Linked DNA regions of Acuticoccus sp. I52.16.1. The protein of the gene in region 1 interacts with the protein of each later gene in a pairwise test. Links are inferred from orthologs where the notes say so. Each region holds a gene or a part of one and is shown in the gene's direction. Other genes may lie near its edges.

What was found. Proteins that work in one complex are often made in the same cells at the same time.
Region 2: the proteins of eno (region 1) and rpe interact in binary tests that used the Escherichia coli proteins (3 or more experiments, as listed by UniProt). The link is inferred for Acuticoccus sp. I52.16.1 from one-to-one orthologs.

The regions. Positions count from the first base shown.
Region 1 is NZ_CP094828.1:4,235,894-4,243,113, reverse strand. What follows is about bases 2,016-4,882. They hold eno (phosphopyruvate hydratase), read left to right. Parts: upstream 2,016-2,742; coding sequence 2,743-4,023; downstream 4,024-4,882. Other genes in these bases: MRB58_RS19155 (SDR family NAD(P)-dependent oxidoreductase), read right to left, coding at 4,389-4,882; MRB58_RS19165 (glycosyltransferase family 1 protein), read left to right, coding at 2,016-2,625. In the rest of the region: MRB58_RS19170 (glycosyltransferase family 2 protein), read right to left, coding at 1-642; more of MRB58_RS19165, read left to right, coding at 1,189-2,015; more of MRB58_RS19155, read right to left, coding at 4,883-5,195; tRNA guanosine(34) transglycosylase Tgt, read right to left, coding at 5,234-6,400; tRNA preQ1(34) S-adenosylmethionine ribosyltransferase-isomerase QueA, read right to left, coding at 6,397-7,220. UniProt on the Escherichia coli protein: Catalyzes the reversible conversion of 2-phosphoglycerate (2-PG) into phosphoenolpyruvate (PEP). It is essential for the degradation of carbohydrates via glycolysis.
Region 2 is NZ_CP094828.1:4,601,128-4,604,961, forward strand. Bases 1-2,746 are described here. They hold rpe (ribulose-phosphate 3-epimerase), read left to right. Parts: upstream 1-895; coding sequence 896-1,597; downstream 1,598-2,746. Other genes in these bases: MRB58_RS20735 (alpha/beta fold hydrolase), read left to right, coding at 1-731; gph (phosphoglycolate phosphatase), read left to right, coding at 1,587-2,276; MRB58_RS20750 (alpha/beta hydrolase), read left to right, coding at 2,667-2,746. In the rest of the region: more of MRB58_RS20750, read left to right, coding at 2,747-3,834. UniProt on the Escherichia coli protein: Catalyzes the reversible epimerization of D-ribulose 5-phosphate to D-xylulose 5-phosphate.

The DNA.
Region 1 (7,220 bases):
CAGGATCTGCGGCTCGACCCGGGCCGGCGCGCCGTCTTCGGTGCGGAAGACCCCCTCCACCAGCACCGCCCCCGGCCCCGCCGGTGTCGGAAGCGCCAGGCGCAGGACACCGTTCTCACCCACCTCGAAACGCTCGCCGACGACCTCCACCGCCTCCGCCTCGGCGATCCGCACGCTCCAGCCCCGCGGCGTCGGCGGCGTCGTGCGGGGGGCGTGTGCCGCGCGCGGCGGCTGGCGCACCGGGCCGAGCCGCCAGGACGGCGTCAGCGTATCCCAAGGCGGCGCGGGCTCGGCGACGACCGTCGCGCGCGCCGCTGCTTCCTCTTCATCTTCGTCTTCGTCTTCATCGTGCGGCCAGACGTCGAGCGGCCAGACGTCGAAGCCGTCGACCGGTGCGTCGAGCGCCAGGGTGACGATGCCGGCCTCGGCGCGCAGGCGGACGGCGCCGGCGCCGGTGCGCGCGGCAAGCTCTACGGGTGCGTCCGCGGTCACGGTCAGCCGCCACGTCCCCGGCCCCAGCGCCAGCGCCAGCGGCACCACCGCGCGGGGCGCAAGGGCCACCGAGGCGCACAAAGGCGCGGCCCCCTCCGGCCGGCCCGGCGCCTCGTGCTGTGATGGCTCGCCCTCCGACGGCTCGCTCAAGGGGCTGCCTCCATCGCTCGTCAGCGCCGCGCCGCCCGTGTAGCGCCTCGCATCACGCCCGGCCAGCCTGTCATGCGCCGCGCCCCGTGCCGCCCGGCCCCGCGCGCCCCCGCAGTCTCATGAACGCGCGACCGGTTTCGGAACAAAAATGCAGCGCCGGAGGGCCGGCCCGAGACGGTTCCGGTGCGCCCCGCCGCGGCGGGGATTGCCGCCGGCACGTGGTATCCGTGCCACGACGGGCAAGAAACGCCCGCCACAGTCATTGGTGCGCATAACAGATTCTCGCCCATCGGCCGCCGCTAACACACTTGAAACGCTTTGATTGTCCTTTACGAATCCCGGCGGTCAGGTGACGCTGGGTCGCAGCTTGTCTATACTTGCGGTCGACGGCCGCGCCGATCTGGCCTAATCGCTGTCCGATTCGACGATCCGCGATGGCCTGTCCGGGGATAATGTGATGGATGCACAACACATCCGGAGTTGGGTTCATTTATGGATGGGTGTAGGACGGTCACGCAGACGCGGTGACGGTAGGGCAGTGTAAACTTGACTCGACCCCTGATCCTTTTTGACCTGACGAGGCTGGTCTCGGCCTCGGGCCGCTCGGCCCCGACCGGGATCGAGCGTGTCGAGCTGGCGTACGCCAAGTGGCTGCACGGACTCGACTGCGCGGACGTGCGTTTCGTCGTCACCATGCAGAGCGTACGGATGATCGCGGACGCTGCGGTGCCCCACTTCCTCGACCGGCAGGAAGCGGTGTGGGACAGCGGTGCCCAGGGCTTCTCGGCCGAAAGCGCGATCCTCAACGTCAACGAGTTCCTAGCCGGCGACGGCGCGCCGACGGCACCGCGCCTCGGCTACCTCTCCAAGGAAGAGCGCGAGCTGCGCCGCTCGCGCCGCGGCATCACCGGCGAGCAGCCGAGCCGCTCGCCCATCGCGAGCTGGGCGCAGCACATGTCGGCCTCCTGGGCGCGTGAGCCGCTGGCGCCGGTCCTGCGCCAGACCCACCGCGAACGCCCGGTCATCTACCTGCGCGCCTCGCTGGACCGGCTGGAGCGCCCGGCCCCGATCGAGCGCATCAAGGCCTTTCCGGGCGTGCGCATGGTCAACGTCTGCCACGACCTGATCCCGCTGGACTTCCCGGAGTTCGTCCGCCCCGGCACCGCGACCACCTGCGCCGCGCGGGTCGAGACGCTCGCCAAACACGCCGACGGCATCATCGCCAGCTCGCACTACAGCGCGGCCCGGCTGCGGCAATATCTCGGCCCCAAGCCGCCGAAGATCTCCGTGTCGCACATCGGCTCGGAGCCGACCCGGCAGGACGCGGTGCTGCCGCCGCTGGTGGACGAGCCCTACTTCCTCGTCGTCTCGACCATCGAGGCGCGCAAGAACCACATGCTGCTCCTCAACGTGTGGCGCCGCCTGGTCGAGGACATGGGCTACGCCGCGCCCAAGCTCATCATCGCCGGCAAGCGCGGCTGGGAGGCGCAGACCCCCATCGCCGTGCTCGACCGTGTGCGCCAGCTCTCCAGCCACGTCTACGAAGCCGGCGCCGTGCCCGATGCCGCGCTCGACCTCCTGCGCCGCAAGGCGACGGCCGTCCTCATGCCTTCGTTCGTGGAAGGCTTCGGCATGCCCGTCACCGAAGCGCTGGCGGTCGACACCCCGGTCATCGCGTCCGACATCCCGGTCTTCCGCGAGATCGTCGGCGATGCGGCGGAGCTGATCGACCCGCTCGACGGCCCGTCCTGGCGCCAGGCGGTGATCGACTACGCGCAGAAGGATTCGCCGCGCCGCGCCGCCGCACTGGAGAAGGCGCGCCGCTACGAGCCGCCGCAGTGGTCCGACCACTTCCGCGACGTGCGCAACTTCATCGAGGAAGTCGGCCAGGTGCAGCCGAAGGTGTTCGTCCCCGCGCGCCGCCGCCGCCCGGCCTTCCCGATCGGCCTGCTGGGCGCCTCCCCCTCGCGCACTCTCCTGTAGCGCCCCCGCCCTGTCGCGCCCTCGCAAACGGCGGACCGGCGCAATCGGACCTTTGACCGCAGCACCCGTTCCGCTATCACACGCGGGAAACGTGCATGTGAGGCAAGGGGAACCCGCTTGACCGCAATCATTGACATCCTCGGCCGCGAAATTCTCGACAGCCGAGGCAACCCCACGGTCGAGGTGGACGTCACGCTCGAAGACGGCGCGATGGGCCGTGCGGCCGTCCCCTCGGGAGCGTCGACGGGCGCCTACGAGGCGGTGGAGCGCCGCGACGGTGACGAGCGCTACGGCGGCAAGGGCGTGGCGCTCGCCGTCGAGGCCGTGAACGGCGAGATCTTCGACGCGCTGTCGGGCATCGACGCGGAACGCCAGCGTGACATCGACGAGACGATGATCGCGCTCGACGGCACCGAGAACAAGAGCCGGCTGGGCGCCAACGCGATCCTGGGCGTGTCGCTGGCGGTGATGCGCGCCGCGGCCGCCTCGGCGCAGCTCCCGATCTACCGCTATGTCGGCGGCGTCAACGCGACCGTGCTGCCCACCCCGATGATGAACATCCTCAACGGCGGGGCCCACGCGGACAACCCGATCGACTTCCAGGAGTTCATGGTGATGCCGGTCGGCTATTCCTCGTTCAGCGAGGGGCTGCGGGCGGGCGTCGAGATCTTCCACGCGCTGAAGTCGAAGCTGAAGCAGGCCGGCCACAACACCAACGTGGGCGACGAGGGCGGCTTCGCGCCCAACCTCCCCTCCGCGAAGGCCGCGCTCGACATCATCATGGAGGCGGGCGCGGCCGCCGGTGCGCGGATGGGCGAGGACGTCTTCATCGCGCTCGACTGCGCGTCGACCGAGTTCGTGACCGACGGGCAGTACCGCCTGGAGGGCGAGCAGCGCACGTTGCAGCCGGCCAAGATGGTCGACTACCTGGTCGAACTGGCCGACGCCTACCCGATCATCTCGATCGAGGACGGCATGGGCGAGGACGACTGGGAGGGCTGGGCGATGCTGACGCAGCGCCTGGGCAACCGCTGCCAGCTCGTCGGGGACGACCTGTTCGTCACCAACGAGACGCGCCTGGCGCAGGGCATCGGCCAGAAGGTCGCCAACTCGATCCTGGTGAAGGTCAACCAGATCGGCACGTTGACCGAGACGCTGGACACGGTCGAGCTGGCACATCGCTCCGGCTACACGGCGGTGATGAGCCACCGCTCGGGCGAGACCGAGGACTCGACCATCGCCGACCTCGCGGTGGCGACGAACTGCGGGCAGATCAAGACCGGCTCGCTGGCCCGCTCGGACCGCACGGCGAAGTACAACCAGCTCCTGCGCATCGAGGAACAGCTCGGCTCCGCCGCGCGCTACGGCGCCCGCGGCCTGCCGCTACGCGCCGGCTGACCGGCCGCCGTCACCTCACCCGCAGAAAGCCGCCGACGCCCCGCGCCGGCGGCTTTTTCTTTGCCGCGCCCGCTCGCCCCTCGCCCCGCTCTCGCCCCATCACCCCCCCCCATGGCCACACTCAGCCGTGCCCCGGTCTGTCGGGGTTCGGACGGGTCAAGGGCGCGAAGCGGCGGAGCGAACCCTTGACGCGTCCGAACCCCGACGCAGCCTCGAAGCAGTCGTTCAGCTCAGTCAGCCGCTCTTGGCGGCTGGATGACCTGAACGGCTGCCTGCCGGCGAGGCGGAGGGAGCGCGAGGGGGGAACCCCCTCGCTCAGAGGCGCAACACACACCCCCGCCGAGGACAAGGCTGGTGCCTGGCCTCTACTGCGTCGTCCAGCCACCATCGACGGGGATGGCCGTGCCGGTGAGGTTGTGGGCGATCGGATTGCAGAGCCAGAGCGCCAAGGCGCCGATCTCACTCGGATCGGACAGGCGCCCGGTGGGCTCCTTCTCGGAGAGCAGGCTGGCGATCCCGGCATCGCGGTCGCCGCCATGGGCCGCGGCGCGGGCGGCGATCTGCGGCCCCAGGATATCGGTCTCGGTCCAGCCGGGGCAGATGCAGTTGACGGTGACGCCGCCGGACGCCTTCGATCCTGCGGCGGCGTATTCCAGGGCGGCGACGCGGCTGAGGCCGACCAGCCCGAACTTGGACGCCACGTATGGCGCCTTCTCGACCGAGGCGACGAGCCCGTGGACGGAGGCGATGTTGACGACGCGGCCGTAGCCGCGCTCCCCCATCCCCGGCATCGCGCGGCGCATGGTGTGGAAGGCGGCGGAGAGGTTGACGGCGAGGATCATCTCCCAGGTCTCGCGCGTGGCCGCCTCGAGCGAGACGGTCTTCTGGATACCGGCGTTGTTGACCAGGATGTCGGGCCCGCCCCAGATCGCGACCTCGTCCATCAGGGCGTCGATGGCGTCCGGGTCGCGCAGATCCGTGCCGTAGAAGCGGGTGGCGGGGGCGCCGGCTTCGGTGATGGCGGCCTCGGCGGCGGCGCCGTCGTCGCGGCTGGCGAGGCCGTGGACCACCACGCGCGCGCCGGCCGAGCCGAGCGCCTTGGCGACGGCGAGGCCGATCCCCTGCACGGATCCGGTCACCAGCGCGGTCTTGCCTTCCAGAAACCGTGTCATCGCATCCCCCAATCTTTACATCGAATTTTGAGGCGAGCTTAATTGCTCTCGCCGCGAAATGGGGCCGGTCCGCGAACTTTTTCCGCGTCTCGGTCCGCCTCGCCGCCGCCCCAGATGGCGGCGAGGCGGGCGCGCTCGTCGGCGAAGCGGCCGTCGGCGATGGCGGCGCGAAGGTCCGCCATCAGGCGCTGGTAGTAGGCGATGTTGTTCCAGGAGAGGAGCGTCGCGGCGAGCGGCTCGCCGACCCTCACGAGGTGATGGAGGTAGCCGCGCGAATAATCCTGCGAGGCGTGACAGGCGAGCGACGCGTCGAGGGGCGTGTCGTCGAGCGCGAACCGCGCGTTCTTGAGGTTGAGCTTGCCCTCGGCCGTATACGCGACACCGTGGCGGCCGGCTCTCGTGGGCATGACGCAGTCGAACATGTCGATCCCGCGGGCGACGGCGCCGACGAGGTCGCCGGGCGTGCCGACGCCCATGAGGTAGCGCGCATGATCGGCCGGCAGGTGGGGCGCCGTGACCTCGATGGTGGCGAACATGTCGGCCTGTGGCTCGCCGACGGCGAGGCCGCCGATGGCGTACCCGTCGAAGCCGACGGCGACGAGGCCTTCGGCCGAGCGGGCGCGCTCGGCCGCGTCCGTCCCGCCCTGGACGATGCCGAACTGCAAGCGCCCGGTGGCGGCGTCCAGGAAGGTGCGGCGGGCGCGAGCGGCCCAGTCGAGGCTGATCGTGACCGAGCGGGCGATGGCGGCGGCGTCGGCCGGCAGGCGCACGCACTCGTCGAGCTGCATCTGGATATCGGAGCCCAGCTTCAGCTGGATCTCGACCGCCGATTCGGGCGTCAAACGATGCATCGACCCGTCGACATGGCTCTTGAAGGTGACCCCGTCGTCGTCGATCTTGCGCAAGGCGGACAGGGACATGACCTGGAAGCCGCCCGAGTCCGTGAGGATCGTGTGCGGCCAGTTCATGAAGGCGTGCAGGCCGCCGAAGTGGGCGACGCGGTCGGCACCGGGGCGCAGCATCAGGTGATAGGTGTTGCCGAGCACCACCTGCGCGCCCGTCGCCTCCACGTCGCGCATCATCATGGTCTTGACGGTGGCCTGGGTGCCGACGGGCATGAAGGTCGGCGTCTCGACGATGCCGTGCGGCGTCACGAGGCGGCCGCGGCGGGCGCCTCCGTCGGTGGCCAGTAGCTGGAAACTCATGACTTGTCCGGGAAGAGGAGCGAAGCGTCGCCGTAGGAGTAGAAGCGGTAGCCGTGCGCCAGGGCGTGGGCGTAGACGGCATGCATGCGCGGCAGGCCGACGAGGGCTGCGACCAGCATCATCAGCGTCGAGCGCGGCAAGTGGAAGTTGGTCATCAGCGCGTCGACGGCGTGGAAGCGGAAGCCGGGGCGGATGAAGATCCGCGTCTCGCCCTCGAACGGTGCGAGGGCGCCGGAGACGGCCGCGCTTTCGAGGATCCGCAGCGCCGTGGTGCCGACGGCGACCACCCTCCCCCCGGCCGCCTTGGTGGCGGCGATCTCGGCGACGGTGTCGGCGGTGACGGTGCCGGTCTCGGCGTGCATCTCGTGCGCGTCGAGCCGCTCGACCTTCACCGGCAGGAAGGTGCCGGCGCCGACGTGGAGCGTCACGCGCGACAGCCCGATCCCGGCCGCCGCCAGCCTCGCCAACAGGTCGTCGGTGAAATGGAGCCCGGCCGTGGGTGCGGCGACGGAGCCGGCGGGATCGGCATAGACGGTCTGATAGTCGGCCATGTCCTGCGCGTCGGGGGCGCGCTTGGCGGCGATATATGGCGGCAGCGGCATCGAGCCGACGGCGAGCGGGTCGTCGGCGAAGCGCACCGTCACCTCGGGGCCGGAACGGGTGATAATCTCCGCCTCGACGGTGCGGGCGCCTTCGGTGAACCGGAGCCGGTCGCCGGGGGCGACGCGCTTGGCGGGCTTGGCGAAGGCACGCCAGGTGCCGGGCGGATCCTGCGCCAGCAGGGTCAGCTCGACGCGTGAAACGTTCTCGCCGCGAACAC
Region 2 (3,834 bases), 360 kb from region 1 along the record:
CGCCGCTCCTTCTCCTGTGCGGCCTGGGAGGCTCGCGGCGCTACTGGGACAACCTGCTGCCGGCCCTGACCGCGCGCTTCACCGTCGTCGCGATGGACCACATGGGCTGCGGGGAGACGGTGTCGCGCCGCACCGAGCACACGGTGCCGGCGCTGGCGGACGACGTGACCGCACTCCTCGACCACCTCGGCATCGAGGCGGCGCACTTCATCGGCCACTCGACCGGAGCGGCGACGGGGCTCGTCCTGGGGGCGGTGGCGCCGGAGCGGATAAAGCGGATGGTGCTGTTCGCCGGCTGGCCGGGGCGGGACCCGTTCTTCGACCTCTGCTTCAAGGTCCGCCGCCGGCAACTCGTCGACAGCGGGGTCGCGGCCTATCACGGTGCGACGCCGCTCTTCCTCTATCCGCCGCGCTTCGTGGCCGAGCATTCGCAGACGGTGCAGGCGGTGGTCGACGGGCTGATCGCCGCCAGCCCGCCCACCGAGACGATGCTCGCCCGGATCGACATGCTGCTCGCGTTCGACCGCCGCGCCGAACTGGCGGACATCGAGACCGCGCCGCTGATCCTGTGCGCGAGGGACGATCAGCTCACCCCGTTGCACTGTTCGGAGGCACTCGCGGCCGGCATCCCGGACGCGCGTCTGGCGGTGATGGATTGGGGCGGCCACGCCGCCTCGCAAACCGCGCCCGAGGCGTTCCTGTCCCTCGTATTGGACGAGCTGTCTCACTAGATGTGACGCATCGGGACGGGGGCGCGTCGTCGTCGGTCCCGGCCGGCCGCTGCCGGGTGCCGTGCGTTTCGCCGTGCATCAGCGGGGGCAGGCTCTTCCCAAACGTCGCTCCGGATGGTCTTTGCCCGGCATTCGCCCGACCGTCCGCCATCGGAGACCCGAAGATGTTCGACCGCCGCCCGAAGATCGCCCCGTCGATCCTGTCCGCCGACTTCGCCGCCTTCGGCGCCGAATGCGAGGCGGTGGAGGCCCAGGGCGCCGACTGGGTGCATGTGGACGTGATGGACGGCCACTTCGTCCCCAACATCACCTTCGGCCCGCAGACGGTGAAGGCCATCCGCCCGCACATCGAGACGGTGATGGACGTGCACCTGATGATCGCCCCGGTCGACCCCTATATCGCCGCCTTCGCCGAGGCGGGGGCGGACGTGCTCACCGCCCACGCCGAGGCGGGCCCCCATCTCGACCGGACGCTGCAGGCGATCCGCGCGGCCGGGTGCAAGGCCGGCGTGGCGCTGAACCCGGCGACCCCGGCCGAGGCGATCGCCTATGTCATGGACCGGATCGACCTCGTCTGCGTGATGACGGTGAACCCCGGCTTCGGCGGGCAGAGCTTCATCGACGCGTGCGTGCCCAAGGTGGCGCGCCTGCGCGAGATGATCGGCGACCGGCCGATCCACATCGAGATCGACGGTGGCGTGACGCCGCAGACCGCGCCGCGCCTGACCGCGGCTGGGGCGGACGTTCTGGTGGCCGGCTCGGCGGTGTTCAAGGGCGGCTCGGTCGCCCAGCCCGGCGCCTACGGGGCCAACATCCGCGCCATCCGCGAGGCGGCGACGGCCGCGGCGAGGTCCGATGCGGCCTGAGGCTCGCGCGTTTGACGCCGTCGTCTTCGACCTCGACGGCACGCTGATCGACAGCGCGCCGGCGATCCGGGCGATCGCGGGCCGCTTCCTCGCCGAGCAGGGAGCCGCGCCGCTGACGCTGGACGAGACGCGCGCCTTCATCGGCCATGGCGCCGCGCATTTCCTGCGGCGCGCACTGGCGGCGCGCGAGCTGCCGGCGAACGACGCCGCCGTCGCCACGCACTACCCCCGTTTCATCGCGATCTACGGTGCCGCCCCGCCGGGTGACAACGTCCCCTTCGGCGGCATCGTCGAGACGCTCGGCGAGCTGGAGCGCGCCGGCGTCGCGGTCGGGCTGTGCACCAACAAGCCGGACGAGCCGACCCGGCGCGTGCTCGACGCGTTCGGCCTCGCCTTCGCCGTGGTCGTCACGGGGGACACGCTGCCACAGAAGAAGCCGTCCCCGAAGCCGCTGGAGGCGGTAGTCGCCGGGCTCGGCGTGACGGTGGCGCGTACGCTCTTCGTCGGCGACAGCGAGATCGACGCTTTGACGGCTCGAGCCGCCGGCTGTCCCTTCGCTCTCCACACGGCCGGATACCATTTCGCGTTCTCCGAGGCGGCCCAGCCGGACTACTTCGTTGCCGATATCCCATCCGTTCTCGACATCGTGATCAATCGCGGCCCGATCGCCACAATTTAGGCGGGCCGCCGCAAGCGCACGGGCGGCCCGGCCGTGCAGCGCCGAGAACACCGCGCGAGCTGCGGCATTTCGTCGATAGGGGCGGCTTGCGGGTCGCCCAAATGCAATCGGCCGTCCACGTCGACACCGCCTCAGGCACGCCTTGAAGGCGGTCTATGCCTCGAGCCGGTGGTCAAGCTGCTACACGTTTTCGCAAATTGATAGAATAGTGCTCGCGAACACAGTGTTCGATCCTGCACAATGCCAGATCAAGGGAGGCAGCAGTGGCGCGCCGAACGACAATAACAGTGGGTCATCACTGAAAAGACCACCTGCCGTCTGCGCCGCGCACGGGGGGCGCGGTCGCAGGGCGATGTCGGATCGGTGCGCATGGCAGGAGGGAACAACGCCATGAATACACACGTCGTACCGAGCGTCGATTGTGATCTTCCGGGCGTGGCCTTTGCCGGCCGGCGCTCCCGTGAGCGGCATCGCCGCCCCCCATGGCGGGCCCAGCCCGTCTCCATCGCCCAGCCCGCTCTCAGCATTCAGACCATCGGTCCCGTCGCGATTTCCTGGAACGGGGAGGCGCTGCCGCTGCCCGCCTCGCGCAAGACGCGCGCGCTGCTCGGCTACCTCGTCCTGTGCGCCCGGCCGCAGCGGCGCGAGCGGCTGTGCGAGTTGCTGTGGGAGGTGCCGGACGACCCGCGCGCGGCGCTGCGCTGGTCGCTCAGCAAGCTGCGCCCGCTGGTCAACGTGGGCGGCGAAACCCGGCTCATCGCCGACCGCGAGCAGGTGCGGATCCAGATCGACCCCGTCCGCGTCGACTTCGAGCATATCGCCGCCGTCGCCAGTGGCGAGGAGGCGGTGGGCGAGGATACGACCGCGCACGGGCTCGCCGAGGCGTGGGAATGCGCCAACCGCGTCCTGATGGAGGACTGCGAGCTTTCCAACCAACCGACCTTCTCCGCCTGGCTCGACCACAAGCGGACCGAACTCATGCGCCTGCGCGTCAAACTGGCCCGCCGGCTGGCACAGGCGCCGGACCTGTCGCTGGAGGAGAACGAGGTCTGGGCCGAGCGCTGGTGGCTCGACGCGCCGTTCGACCCGGCGGCCGCGCAACACGCCGTCCTCGCTCGCCGCAAGTTGGGGCGCGAGCGCGAGGCCGTCGCCCTCGCCGATCAGATGGAGCGCGCCTTCCGAGACGCGGGACTGGAGCCGCCCGACTTCTCGATCTGCCCGTTCGAGGTCGCGCCGGCCACCGGCCCTGCGGCGGGACCGCCCCATGCCGACGCGGCGCGCGTCCCGGCCCGCGTGGCGCCGGCGACGCTCGACAGCGGCCCGTCGATTGCGCCCGAGGCGGCGGACGGCCCGGCGGTGCCGCATCAGTCGATCCGCTTCACCGAGGCGCAGGACGGGGTGTCGCTCGCCTGGGCCGTCGCCGGGGACAAGGAGCACCCGGCGCTGCTGAAGGCCGGAACATGGCCCTCGCACCTGGAACTCGACTGGGGCGCGCCGATCTGGTCCGGCCTCTACCGCAGCCTCACCGACAGCTTCCGCTTCATCCGCTACGACGAGC